Regions from separate parts of the Agrobacterium sp. 22-209-1 genome, predicted to be linked through region 3. Evidence: predicted binding sites of a transcription regulator. Region 3 holds the regulator's gene; each other region holds the start of a gene.
The links. The regulator PhoB, encoded in region 3, activates phosphate uptake and scavenging genes when phosphate is short. The targets are predictions, from matches to a motif close to TGTCATNNANCTGTCAT.

Region 1 (4,192 bases), on a different contig from region 3:
GCGGTGAAGCGCTGCAAGGTCCTGGCGCAGTGCGGCCAGTTCGGCCAGCACCTTCACGTCGATCTTTTCATGCAACGACAGCACCTCAAGCTCGGCCTTCAGATTCACCTCGTAGTCCTTGGCGGCCTCGAAACGGTCGCGGGCGGCCTGGCGGTTCTGCGACATCATGATGATCGGCGCCTGGATGGCGGCCAGCATGGAGAGAAGCAGATTGAGGAAAATGAAGGGGTAGGGGTCGAAAGCGCGGGTGGTCAGCACGATGGTGTTGATGATGGCCCAGAAGATCAGGAAAAAACAGAAGCTGAGAATGAAACCCCAGGAGCCGCCGACCTTGGCGATATTGTCCGCCAGCCTGTCACCGACACTGGCCCCGGCGGAAAATTCCGCATTGGTGTCGCTCGAAACCAGCTTCTTCTGGTGCGACAGTTCCAGGATGCGCCGTTCCACCTCGCCGATTTCACGGGAGGAGCGCTTGAAATGCGAAATGATATAGTCGGAGATATCTGACACGGTGTGTCTCCGGTTCTGATGAGGCCTGAACGTTTTGCGAGATAAACCCGCATGGCGGTGGAATTCAAACGATTTCCACCGCCATGCGGTTCAGGCGTCCCTCGCCGAAAACCATCAGACCGATGGCGCCCCCTCGTGCAGCCAGTTGAAACCGGGGAAGAAGCGTTCGCGGCCATATTGCTGGCCGAACATCATGTCGAATTGCAGCATCCTGTAATCGCGCACCACCTCGGGAACGGCGTTCGCGGCAATCGACCAGTCGGGCTGGGCCTTGCCGTCGGCCGTCACCAGCATGTGCCGGTCGACGACGGAAAAGGCCTGCTGAACCTCGCCGAGCATGCCGGTATAGAAGGGATCGGAGAAGCCCGCCGTCTTCAGCACATGATAGGGCAAAAGCGCCGGGCTGATGGTGCCGATATTCTTGCGCACGCCCTTTTTTGAGGACCAGACGACGAGCGGTGTCTCGTGTTCCTTTTTCATCACCTCCAGCGGCGCGCGGCGGCTTGCCACCATGCCCGGCATGTAACCGCTTTCGACAAAGGTCTGGCCGAGCGGCGGCAGGTGATCGCCGAAGAGGACGATGATGGTTTCCCGGTCGCGCTTCTTCGCCCAGCGCATCAGTTTCAGCAGCGCTTCATCAGCTTCCGCCACCCCTTGAGAATAGGTGGCAAGCGCCTGCGAGGCCGAGGCGGAGAGGTCGCCTTCGATGCCAATCGTGTTTTTTGCGTAACGGGTCGCCTCATAGGGACCATGTCCCTGAAGGGTGACGGCGAAGAGGAAGAGCGGGTTCTGCGCCTTTTCGGCCGTCGCCATGATCTCGTCCATCAGCGCATCGTCGGAGGCAAAGTTGCCGCGTTTTTCCATGGCCGGCAGCGTCTCTTCGGAGCGGAATTCCTCGAAGCCGAAATTCGCATAGACCTGCTTGCGGTTCCAGAACCATTCCTGGAAGGGATGCATGGCGATGGCGGAATAACCTTCGCCACGGAAGAAGCTGGCGAGCGAGGGCACCGGGCGGCGGATATATTGCTGATAGGGAATGCTGCCATAGGGCAGGAAGGCGTTGGAGAAGCCGGTCAGCGCCTCGAATTCCACATTCGCCGTCATGCCGCCGAACTCCGGGGAAAAGACATTGCCGGACCGTTTGGCGCGGATCGTCGGCATGGGATCGTCGGAGAGCTTCACATTTTCAAGCCGCTTCGGATCCCACAGCGATTCGCTCATCAGCATGATGACATCGGGGTAATCGCCCTTGTTGGCGGCGAAGGCGGCGGGCTTGGATGTCAGGTCGGCGATGGCATTTTCGCCGTACCCCTGCGGCGCTGCGACATTGGCCATCGGAATATTGAAGGCGAAGGCCATCAGGAAGCCGTTATGGCGGTAATTTTCCTGCTGATCCCACATCATGGGAATGATGTTGAGGCGATCGCGCACCCAGGAATAATGCGAATAGTCCATAAGCGAGGCAAGACCGGCGAGAAGCGGCAGCGCCAGCGCGAGACCAGCGGCGCGTTCGCGCCAGCTCAGGCCCGGTGAGTGGCGGCGCGCCAGCAGCCAGAGGCCCGTAAGTGCCGCAATCGTGGCAAAGATGCCGAGGGCGACGAGGGCTGCCGTCATCGGCTGAGCCCTCAGCATGGTCGGCAGAAGCTCGAGGATCTGGCGGCCGAATAAGAGGTCGGATGGATAAAGAGGATCGGAGAGATAGGTCTGCTTCTGCGCCGAAATCAGCCCCGTCAGCGCGCAGAGCGGCGCAAGCGCGATCAGCGACAGGTAACGCCTGCCAAGAAGTGCATCCAGTGCCACGAGGAGGGCGAGCACGGCGGCAATGGTGGTCATTCCGGGGCGGGCGGAGGAGGTGAGGAAAGCGCCGACATCGGTGAGCGAGCCCCGCGCGATCCACTCCAGCGCCACAACCAGCACGACGGACGCGACCGTCAGATTGGCAAGCGTATAGGCCGTGCCCGAAAGCTTGGAAAGGCTCCTTGTCCATGCAGGCGAAAAGACGAAACCAGCCTTTTCGGAAGCCGTTGTTTTTGGCGCCGAATGTTTCAAACCCATACTCCGGTATTGCAGGCGGCACGACCGATCCGGGGAGGTGAATCGGGTGTCGCAAAAGTGTCATGTAACTGTCACATAAGCGCGATGAACGCGACATGAACTTTGAAGAGTCTGGCCGGTGCGGCGATAACCTTAACGTGAAGCCGCGCGGCCGAAGCGTAACGGGCGCCGCCATGCAATTGCCGCGTTGCGGAGCGGCCACGGGCGCGGTATTGAAAAGCCATGAGCGACAGACACAATATAGAGAACCATCTCCGGATTGCCGTCGGGCAGTTCAATCCCACCGTTGGCGACGTGGCGGGCAATCTCGCCAAGGCGCGCGAGGCAAGGGCCGATGCGGCGACGCAGGGCGCCGATCTTCTGCTCCTGACGGAGCTGTTCATATCCGGCTATCCGCCGGAAGACTTGGTGCTGAAGCCGGCTTTCCTGAAAGCCTGCCTGAAAGCGGTGGAAGAGCTGGCGGCGGAGACCGCCGATGGCGGGCCGGGCGTGGTCATCGGCTTTCCGCGACAGGGCGAGACGGGCCGGCACAATTCCGTGGCGTTGCTGGATGGCGGCAAGATCGTTGCGCTGCGCGACAAGATCGACCTGCCGAATTACGGCGAATTCGACGAGAAGCGGGTTTTCTCTGAAGGGTCGATTTCCGGGCCTTATAATTTCCGTGGCGTGCGGATCGGCATTCCGATCTGCGAGGAAATCTGGAACGATATGGGTGTCTGTGAAACACTCGCCGAAAGCGGGGCGGAAATCCTGCTGGTGCCGAACGGTTCGCCCTATTATCGCGGCAAGCTGGATGTGCGCCATCAGGTGGCGCTGCGGCAGGTTATCGAAAGCGGTCTGCCTCTCGTCTTCGCCAACCAGCTGGGCGGGCAGGACGAGCTGGTGTTCGACGGTGCGAGTTTCGCCTTTAATGCCGACAAGACGCTTGCCTTCCAGATGAGCCAGTTCGAGGCCACGCTTGCGGTCACCGACTGGAAGCGTACTGCTGACGGCTGGCGCTGCGAGAGCGGTCCATTCTCGAAAATCCCTGAAGGCGAGGAAGCGGATTACCGCGCCTGCATGCTGGGTTTCCGTGACTACGTCAACAAGAACGGCTTCAAGAGCGTGGTTCTGGGCCTTTCCGGCGGCATCGATTCGGCGATCTGCGCCGCCCTTGCCGTTGATGCGCTGGGCGAGGAGCGGGTGCGCTGCATCATGCTGCCTTACCGTTATACCTCGGAAGAATCGCTGAAGGACGCCGCCGATTGTGCGAAAGCGCTCGGCTGCCGTTACGATATCGTGCCGATCGTCGAGCCGGTCGAGGGTTTCCTGTCGGCGCTTTCCGAACTCTTTGAGGGTACGGAAGAGGGCATTACCGAAGAAAACCTGCAGAGCCGCACACGCGGCACCATTTTGATGGCCGTTTCGAACAAGTTCGGCTCGATGGTGGTGACGACGGGCAACAAGTCTGAGATGTCGGTGGGTTACGCCACGCTTTACGGCGACATGAATGGCGGTTTCAACCCCATCAAGGACCTCTACAAGATGCAGGTCTACGCCATTTCCAGCTGGCGCAATGCCCATGTGCCGCCGGGCGCTCTAGGCCCTTCCGGCGAGGTGATCCCCGCCAATATCCTTTCCAAGGCGC
Region 2 (4,192 bases), on a different contig from region 3:
CCTGTGCTCGTCACAGGAGTCCAGCCAGCCCAAGTCCTTGGGCTGAAAAAGACTCTCTCGCCGCGCAGACGCGCGTCAGCTAGATTCCTGTGACAAGCAACAGGAATGAGGGGGTGAGGGAAATGTCAGCGCAGGAACCGCTGCACAATGTTGGTGGGGATACCTTTTACGGCGCAGCAGCACGGCACTTTCCTCCCATATCAGGAAGCCAGATCGCCAGCGGCCGGCAATCTGCCTTCAGATTTCCCGTTCCAGATTAACGGCTGCCGTCGGTATTTTCCCGCCTACAGCACCTTTGTCTTCCGTGACGGTGTTCTGCAGATGATCGGCAATCAGTTCCGCCTGGAACTTGCCGAGTTCATAACAATAGGTGATCTCGCGCTTTTCCGCCGACCAAAAGACGTCGGGACGGCCGCAGGATTTGGCCGTCAGCTTGACGTCCCCTTTCAGGCCATAGCTGCTAAAACTGCGGCTGATGAGATCGAGAACTTTGGATTCCTTGATCATGATGGCGTATGGTTCAAGTTCCGGGTCGCGCGGCGGCATGTAGCTGATGGAGAATCTGGAAGGCGCCTGGCTGCGGTGGGGCGCGAGAAAATTCTCCCACGCCGACGCAACGCCCGGATAGGCGGCGGCGCATTTGTCGAATTCGGCATTGTTGAGCCCCATCATGGCGGCCAGATCGCCATAACCGTCCTTGTCGCGGCCAACCATCAGGCAGGCCATGTTGCGATCACGGCTCCTGTCTGGCACCAGCACAGAGAAGACCGGGGCTTCATGCTCAGGCAGGGTCTGCGCCTCACGCGCCAGATACCAGCTATCCGTGGCATTGACGAGCGCGGTGTCGAGCCACTCCTCGTTGGCCTGGAGGATAAGCGTTCCTGCGAGTTGATCCGCCGGGGCCTGGGAACTTGCCGTCTGCGCCGTTCCGAAATCCGAGATCAGCATGCGCGCGCCCTCGTGATAAAGCGAGAAGATCGCATTGCCGATGACGAAATTGACCGCCTGCTGAAGCTGTTCGTCGGACAGGCCATCGAGGCCAGACGCCATCTGGGCCTGAGCGGGAACCGTCAAGGAAACGAAAGCCAGTGGAACGACGGCCAGAAAACGACGGAACATAAAATCAGACCTTCCGGGAACGAGGAGCGTCACTGATTCCCGAAGCTAACGAGTCACGCAATGGGCCGGTTGCATCGCCCGTCAAGAATCGGGTGGATAGCGATCCGTTTCGGGACCATAGCTGCAAAGAAGCAACGCCGATCCCAACATAGGAGGTTCCCGACATGACCGATCTCGTTTTCACCGCAATGCCGGCTAAGGAAGCCGAAGCTTACCGGGCAGGAGCCGCCGACGCTTATGGCAATGCACCGGAGAACGCCGTTTCTCCTGGAGGTATGCCATGCCGCCACTGCCTTCGCCAGATCGGTGAAGGCGACGCGATGCTGATCCTCGCCTACCGGCCCTTTCCCTCGCTGCAGCCCTATGCGGAAACGGGGCCGGTGTTTCTGCATGCCGACGCCTGTGAGCGCTACCCGCAGACGCAGACCATTCCGCCGATGCTGGACAGCCCGGATTACATCGTGCGCGGTTATGGGGCCGATGACCGCATCGTCTACGGCACCGGCGCGGTGACGGCGACAAACGAAATCGTGTCACGCGCGCAGCAACTTCTGGAACGTTCGGATGTCGCTTATGTCCACGTTCGCTCCGCCCGCAACAATTGCTATCAGTGCCGTATCGACACAGCATAATCGGTAATTACATGCAATTTTAAGAGAAGAACTAAACGGCTCTCAAGTTTTCCGCGCCATGATGCAGGCATCGGAAACAATTCATTTGAGCAGCAAAATGACAAACAACCTCAATATGGCGACCCGGACCGCGCCCCGCAGCAAAACCAGGATTTTTGCGACCGTGCATTATTTCAGCCAGTCGACCAGAGGGCGTGTTGTCGATCTGTCCGCCACCGGAATGGCGCTCGAACTGGACGGGCCTTTCGCGGCTGCCAAGGGCAGCCGGGTCAAGGTGCAGAGTGAAGATCTGGGCTTCATCGAGGGCGTCGTGCAGTGGCAGCACATGAACCGCCTTGGCCTGCAGCTCAAGCTTTCCACCAATACGCTGGCGCAGCTATCCTCCTATTTTCGCTTCTTCCACGAAAAAGTGCGACCAACCCTCGCGCGCTGATCCAGAGCACGGCAATGCGCAGAGCGAAGAATGCGCATTCTCCAGTGCGGCGACACCTGCGCCGCACTGCCGTGATAAAAAATTTATCAAACGGTTGAAAACCGGCCCATCTGTCACGGCCCTGTCATTTTGGTGATGGACTCCTCTGCGATTGCTTCTACCCTGTCATTTTTCAAGACAGAGCAAGCTTCATCCGAAGGAGTTCCCATGTCGTCGCTTCTCGCTCTCCACCCCATTACCCGGCGTTCGCTGCTGGGCGGCATCGCAGCCTCCTCGGCGCTGGTGATGCTGCACCCTTTTGCTGCGCGTGCGGCGACCAACCAGGCGCATCTGCGCATCATGGAAACGACCGATATCCATGTTCACGTCTTTCCCTATGATTATTACGCCGATAAGCCGAACGACACGATGGGGCTTTCCCGCACCGCCTCCATCATCGACACCATCCGCGCCGAAGCGGGAAATTCAATGCTGGTGGACAATGGCGATTTCCTGCAGGGCAACCCGCTCGGCGACTATATCGCCTATGAGCGCGGCATGAAGGCCGGCGACAAGCACCCCGTGATCAACGCCATGAACGTGCTGGGGTATGATTGCGGCACGCTCGGCAACCACGAATTCAATTACGGTCTCGACTATATGTCGAACACGCTGGCGGGCGCTGGTTTCCCTTATGTCTGCGCCAATCTCACCAAGGGCCAGCTTGCTTCCGATCCGAAAAACGACGAGCTGTTCTTCAAGCCCTATGTTATCCTGGAAAAGCAGATACGCGACGGCGGCGGCGTGACGAGCCCGGTCAAGGTCGGCATCATCGGCTTTGTGCCGCCGCAGATCATGATGTGGGATTCCAAGAACCTCGAGGGCAAGGCCCAGACGCGCGATATCGTCGAGGCGGCAAAAGCCTGGGTTCCGGTCATGAAGGAAGAAGGCGCCGATATCATCATCGCCCTTTCCCATTCCGGCATCGATGGCAAGGGCCAGAGCGACCGCATGGAAAACGCCTCGCTCTATCTGGCGGGCGTGGAAGGCATCGACGCCATCTTCACCGGCCACCAGCATCTTGTTTTCCCCGGTCCGAAGACCTGGGACGGTATCGAGGGTGCGGATGCGGTGAAGGGCACGCTGATGGGCAAACCGGCCGTGATGGCTGGTTTCTGGGGTTCGCATATGGGCCTGATCGACCTGCTGCTCGAAAAGGACGGCAAGAGCTGGAAGATCGTCGACTTCACCTCCGAAGCCCGGCCGATCTATCATCGTGACGACAGCCGCAAGGTCGTTGCCGACTACACCGACAAGCCAGAGGTTCTCGCCGCCGCCAAGGCCGATCACGAGGCGGCCCTCGCCTATGTGCGCCGTCCCGTCGGCAAGACCTCCGCACCGCTCTATTCCTATTTCGCGCTGGTGGCCGACGATCCTTCCGTACAGATCGTCTCCAATGCCCAGACCTGGTACATCAAGGACATGCTGAAGGAAGGGCAATATAAGGATCTGCCCGTGCTTTCGGCAGCAGCCCCCTTCAAGTCCGGCGGTCGCGGCGGCGCGGATTATTATACCGATGTCCCCGCCGGTGACATTGCCATCAAGAACGTCGCCGACCTCTATCTCTATCCCAATACGGTGCAGGCGGTGCTGATCAACGGCGCGCAGGTGAAGAACTGGCTGGAAATGTCGGCCGGCATGTTCAACACGGTGGAGGCCGGTGCCAAGGACGCACCGCTGCTGAATGCCGACTTCCCGTCCTATAATTTCGATGTCATCGATGGTGTCACCTATCAGATTGACATTTCCAAGCCGGCGAAATTCGACAAGGACGGCAAGGCGGTCAATCCCGACAGCAACCGCATCGTCAACCTGCAATTTGAAGGCAAGCCCATCGATCCCGAGCAGAAATTCGTGGTGGCCACCAATAATTACCGCGCGAGCGGCGGTGGCAAATTCCCCGATATCGCCGGTGACAAGGTGATTTTCGTGGCCCCCGACACCAACCGCGACGTGATCGTGCGCTACA
Region 3 (4,192 bases):
GCTGCGGTAAATCCACCTTCCTGCGCACCCTGAACCGCATGAACGACACGATCGACGGTTGCCGGGTGACCGGAAAAATCACGCTCGACACCGACGATATCTACGATCAGGCAATCGATGTCGTGGAATTGCGCGCCCGCGTCGGCATGGTGTTCCAGAAGCCGAACCCTTTCCCGAAGTCGATCTACGAAAACATTTCCTACGGTCCGCGCATCCATGGTCTCGCCCGCAACAAGGCGGATATGGACCAGATCGTCGAGCAGAGCCTGCAGAAGGCCGGCCTCTGGAACGAAGTGAAGGATCGCCTGCAGGAATCCGGCACGGGTCTTTCCGGCGGTCAGCAACAGCGCCTGTGCATCGCCCGCGCGGTTGCCGTCAGCCCGGAAGTGATCCTGATGGACGAACCCTGCTCGGCGCTCGACCCTATCGCGACCGCAAAGGTCGAGGAACTGATCCACGAGCTGCGCACCAATTACACCATCGTCATCGTCACGCACTCCATGCAGCAGGCGGCGCGTGTTTCCCAGCGCACGGCCATGTTCCACCTTGGTCACCTTGTCGAGGAAAACGAAACCGACAAGATGTTCACCAATCCGGACGACCAGCGCACGCAGGATTACATCATGGGCCGCTTCGGCTGATCCCGGCCGGCGCTTTATCGAAACCGAACAAGACTGGTGCCTCTGCCGTGCCCGCTTCCGGGCACGCGCATGCAGGCCAAGCCGGAGGACTAGACCATGACGCAGACAACGACCCATTCGCATATTCTGTCGGCATATGACGACGAACTGAAATTCCTGACGCGCCGTATCGCCGAAATGGGCGGTCTGGCGGAACAGATGTGCGCCGATGCCGTGCGTGCGCTCGTCAACTCCGACGCCGCACTCGCCCAGAAGGTCATTTCCGACGACGCGATCCTCGATCATTCCGAGCGTGAGATCGGCGACAAGGCCATCGTCACCATCGCCAGGCGCCAGCCGATGGCGGCAGACCTTCGCGAGATCATCGGCACGCTACGTATTGCAGCGGACCTCGAACGTGTTGGCGACCTCGGTAAGAATACTGCCAAGCGTGTCATCGCGGTTGCCGGCACCGGCGTGCCGCGCAAGCTCGCCCGTGGCATCGAACACCTCTCGGAACTGGCGCTGGTACAGCTCAAGGAAGTCCTCGACGTCTATTCGACACGTTCGGCGGAGAAGGCAAATGCCATCCGCGAGCGCGACGAAGAAATCGACGCCATGTACACGTCGCTCTTCCGTGAGCTTTTGACCTACATGATGGAAGATCCGCGCAACATCACTACCTGCACGCATCTTCTGTTCTGCGCCAAGAACATCGAGCGTATCGGCGACCACGCCACCAATATCGCCGAGACGATCTATTACATGACCACCGGCAGCCAGCCGGAAGGCGAGCGTCCTAAGGATGACAGTTCCAACACGCTCGGTTCGGTGACCGAGTAACAGACAGGCAGCGGCTTGCGGAGTTAGTATATGGTGCCCAAGATTGCAGTTGTGGAAGATGAGGAAGCGCTGAGCGTGCTGCTTCGTTACAATCTCGAGGCTGAGGGATATGACGTCGACACGATACCCCGTGGAGACGAGGCCGAAATTCGGCTGCAGGAACGTATTCCAGACCTTCTTATCCTGGATTGGATGCTTCCCGGCGTTTCCGGTATCGAACTGTGCCGTCGGCTCAGAATGCGGCCGGAAACCGAACGCCTGCCCATCATCATGCTGACGGCGCGCGGTGAGGAAAGCGAAAGGGTTCGCGGCCTCGCCACCGGCGCCGACGATTATGTCGTCAAGCCGTTCTCGACACCGGAACTCATGGCCCGGGTCAAGGCCATGCTGCGCCGGGCTCGCCCCGAGGTTCTGTCTTCGGTGCTGAAATGCGGCGATATCGAACTGGATCGCGAGACCCATCGCGTTCACCGCAAGAGCCGCGAAGTGCGCCTCGGCCCAACGGAGTTCCGCCTGCTGGAATTCCTGATGACTTCTCCCGGCCGGGTGTTTTCCCGCTCACAATTGCTGGATGGCGTCTGGGGTCACGATATCTATGTGGACGAACGCACCGTCGACGTGCATGTCGGACGTCTGCGCAAGGCGCTCAATTTTTCGCATATGCAAGATGTCATCCGCACCGTGCGCGGCGCCGGATATTCAATGGAAGCCTGAGGAAACCGAAACCGATGGTTTCACTCGGGAAAAATTCCCAAAATTCAGAAGGCCCGCAGCCGGGATGGTGGCGGGCCTTCTGAATTCGAACCTTGCCCAACGCGTGTCCTTGTTGTTTTTGAAGGCAACAGACGGTCTGCTAAGAGTCGGATTGCGCGGTGAAACCAGACAGGAGGGATGGCGCGGCACGTCGCCGACGAACTCAAAGTATTTGCCGCAAGGGCGCGTCGCGATTTTACATCCGCAGAAGGCGGAAGAAGAGGAATTGGGAGCGCCTCTCAAACAGCGTGCGCCCATTCCGGGACCGCCTTGAGTTTTGCCATAAAAAAACGGGCCCGAAGGCCCGTAGTTTTTGAGTGTCGAATGCGTGCCGCAACACTCAAGCTTTGCGACGTTCGCTTACCGGCTGGTAGGCGAGTTTCGCATGGAACTTGCAATAGGGTGAAGATTCCAGCGCTTCACAACCGCAGAAATGGAAATCGTCTTTCAAGGGATCGCCGACCGGCCATTTGCAGGTGCGCTCCGTCAGTTCCGTCAACGTCAGGCGACGGGAAATCGGGGTGACGACGTTTCTGGAAGGAACGTAATCGAGGACTTCCGCGGTCTCGATGCCGATCTCTTCCTGAAGAGCCGTTGCTGCGTTGGAACGGGTCAGAACCCGAGCAGGCGCTGTGCCGACACGGCCCGCGAAATTCGTCGCGCGCGGGGCAGGAGCGGCGGCGCGCTTGGGCGCGGAACGCGCCGAAGTGACCGGGCCGCCGGCCTTGACGCGACCCGGCAGGTTGAGGCGGTGGACCTTGCCGATGACGGCATTACGGCTGACACCGCCCAGCTGCGCTGCTATCTGGCTGGCGCTAAGTCCCTCGGACCACAATTTCTTGAGTTTTTCGACCCGTTCGTCTGTCCAGTTCATGCCGCTTCTCCGCTCGTCGCGTATAATGTCGGCAGAATCCATCTCCGCCTCGCGGGCGTGCCGCGAGCGTGGTTTCTGCCTGATTTTCGGTGACTAGTTCCGCCGCAATGCAGTCTAGTAATTAGCGATTAACCTAGTGCCACGCAGACTCCGTGGCAAGAGTCGTGGGAATCATCTCGAATCGATTTTCCGGTTTTCCCCAACTTGCTGGCGAGTTGAGTCTGAAAGGCAACACCTTGGGCCTCATCCGCCGCCACCTACTAGGGCTTGAGAAGCCCGAGAAACGCGGACTTTTGTTGACATCGGCAGGCGAAGTGACAATAGTGCCCCTGCCGCCGCGAGGCGGCATTTTTGATTTTCAGGCGAGGGATAACCCCGAAAGCCTATTGACAACTGTCTGACAGCGCAACCGCGCAAGGAGTGATACAGCCATGGCCGAAGCCGCCGCGCCATTGTTCGATACGTTTGCAAGAGCCCCCCTGCGCTTCGAGCGAGGCGAGGGCGTCTGGCTGTTCACGGAAAGCGGCGAACGATATCTGGATTTTGCGGCCGGCGTTGCGGTCAATTCACTGGGTCACGCCCACCCGCACCTCGTGGAGGCGATCAAGACCCAGGCCGAGAAGGTCTGGCACGTCTCTAATCTTTATGAAGTGCCGGGCCAGGAAAAGCTTGCAAAGCGCCTGACGGAAGCGACATTCGCAGACAAGGTCTTCTTCACCAATTCCGGCGCGGAAGCGCTGGAATGCGCGATCAAGACGGCGCGCCGTTATCATTATTCCAAGGGGCATCCGGAAAAATTCCGCATCATCACCTTCGAAGGCGCCTTCCACGGCCGCACGCTCGCAACGATCGCCGCCGGCGGCCAGCAGAAATATCTCGAAGGTTTCGGTCCCAAGGTCGAGGGTTTCGACCAGGTGCCCTTCGGTGACGTTGATGCGCTGAAAGCCGCTATCACGGACGAGACGGCCGCGCTGCTGATCGAACCCATTCAGGGCGAGGGGGGTATTCGCGCACCAGCCAAGGAATTCCTGCAGCTGCTGCGGTCGCTCTGCGATGAGCATGGCATGCTGCTGATTTTCGACGAGGTCCAGACTGGTGTCGG

Region 1: ACQZ48_RS18905 (LTA synthase family protein) is a predicted target of PhoB. The motif match lies at 2,624-2,640, and genes of this name have one in related genera.
Region 2: ACQZ48_RS07730 (bifunctional 2',3'-cyclic-nucleotide 2'-phosphodiesterase/3'-nucleotidase) is a predicted target of PhoB. The motif match lies at 2,296-2,312, and genes of this name have one in related genera.

Annotation. Positions count from the first base shown of each region.
Region 1 is NZ_JBNWCH010000009.1:153,850-158,041, forward strand. Features, by position in the region: gene ACQZ48_RS18900 (DUF1003 domain-containing protein) at 1-510, opposite strand, end outside; gene ACQZ48_RS18905 (LTA synthase family protein) at 625-2,565, opposite strand; gene ACQZ48_RS18910 (NAD+ synthase) at 2,788-4,192, shown strand, end outside.
Region 2 is NZ_JBNWCH010000002.1:697,211-701,402, reverse strand. Features, by position in the region: gene ACQZ48_RS07745 (DUF4344 domain-containing metallopeptidase) at 238-1,119, opposite strand; gene ACQZ48_RS07740 (DUF1203 domain-containing protein) at 1,284-1,751, shown strand; gene ACQZ48_RS07735 (PilZ domain-containing protein) at 1,849-2,184, shown strand; gene ACQZ48_RS07730 (bifunctional 2',3'-cyclic-nucleotide 2'-phosphodiesterase/3'-nucleotidase) at 2,392-4,192, shown strand, end outside.
Region 3 is NZ_JBNWCH010000017.1:6,774-10,965, reverse strand. Features, by position in the region: gene pstB (phosphate ABC transporter ATP-binding protein PstB) at 1-641, shown strand, start outside; gene phoU (phosphate signaling complex protein PhoU) at 738-1,463, shown strand; gene phoB (phosphate regulon transcriptional regulator PhoB) at 1,494-2,177, shown strand; gene ACQZ48_RS22795 (GcrA family cell cycle regulator) at 2,557-3,090, opposite strand; gene ACQZ48_RS22790 (aspartate aminotransferase family protein) at 3,522-4,192, shown strand, end outside.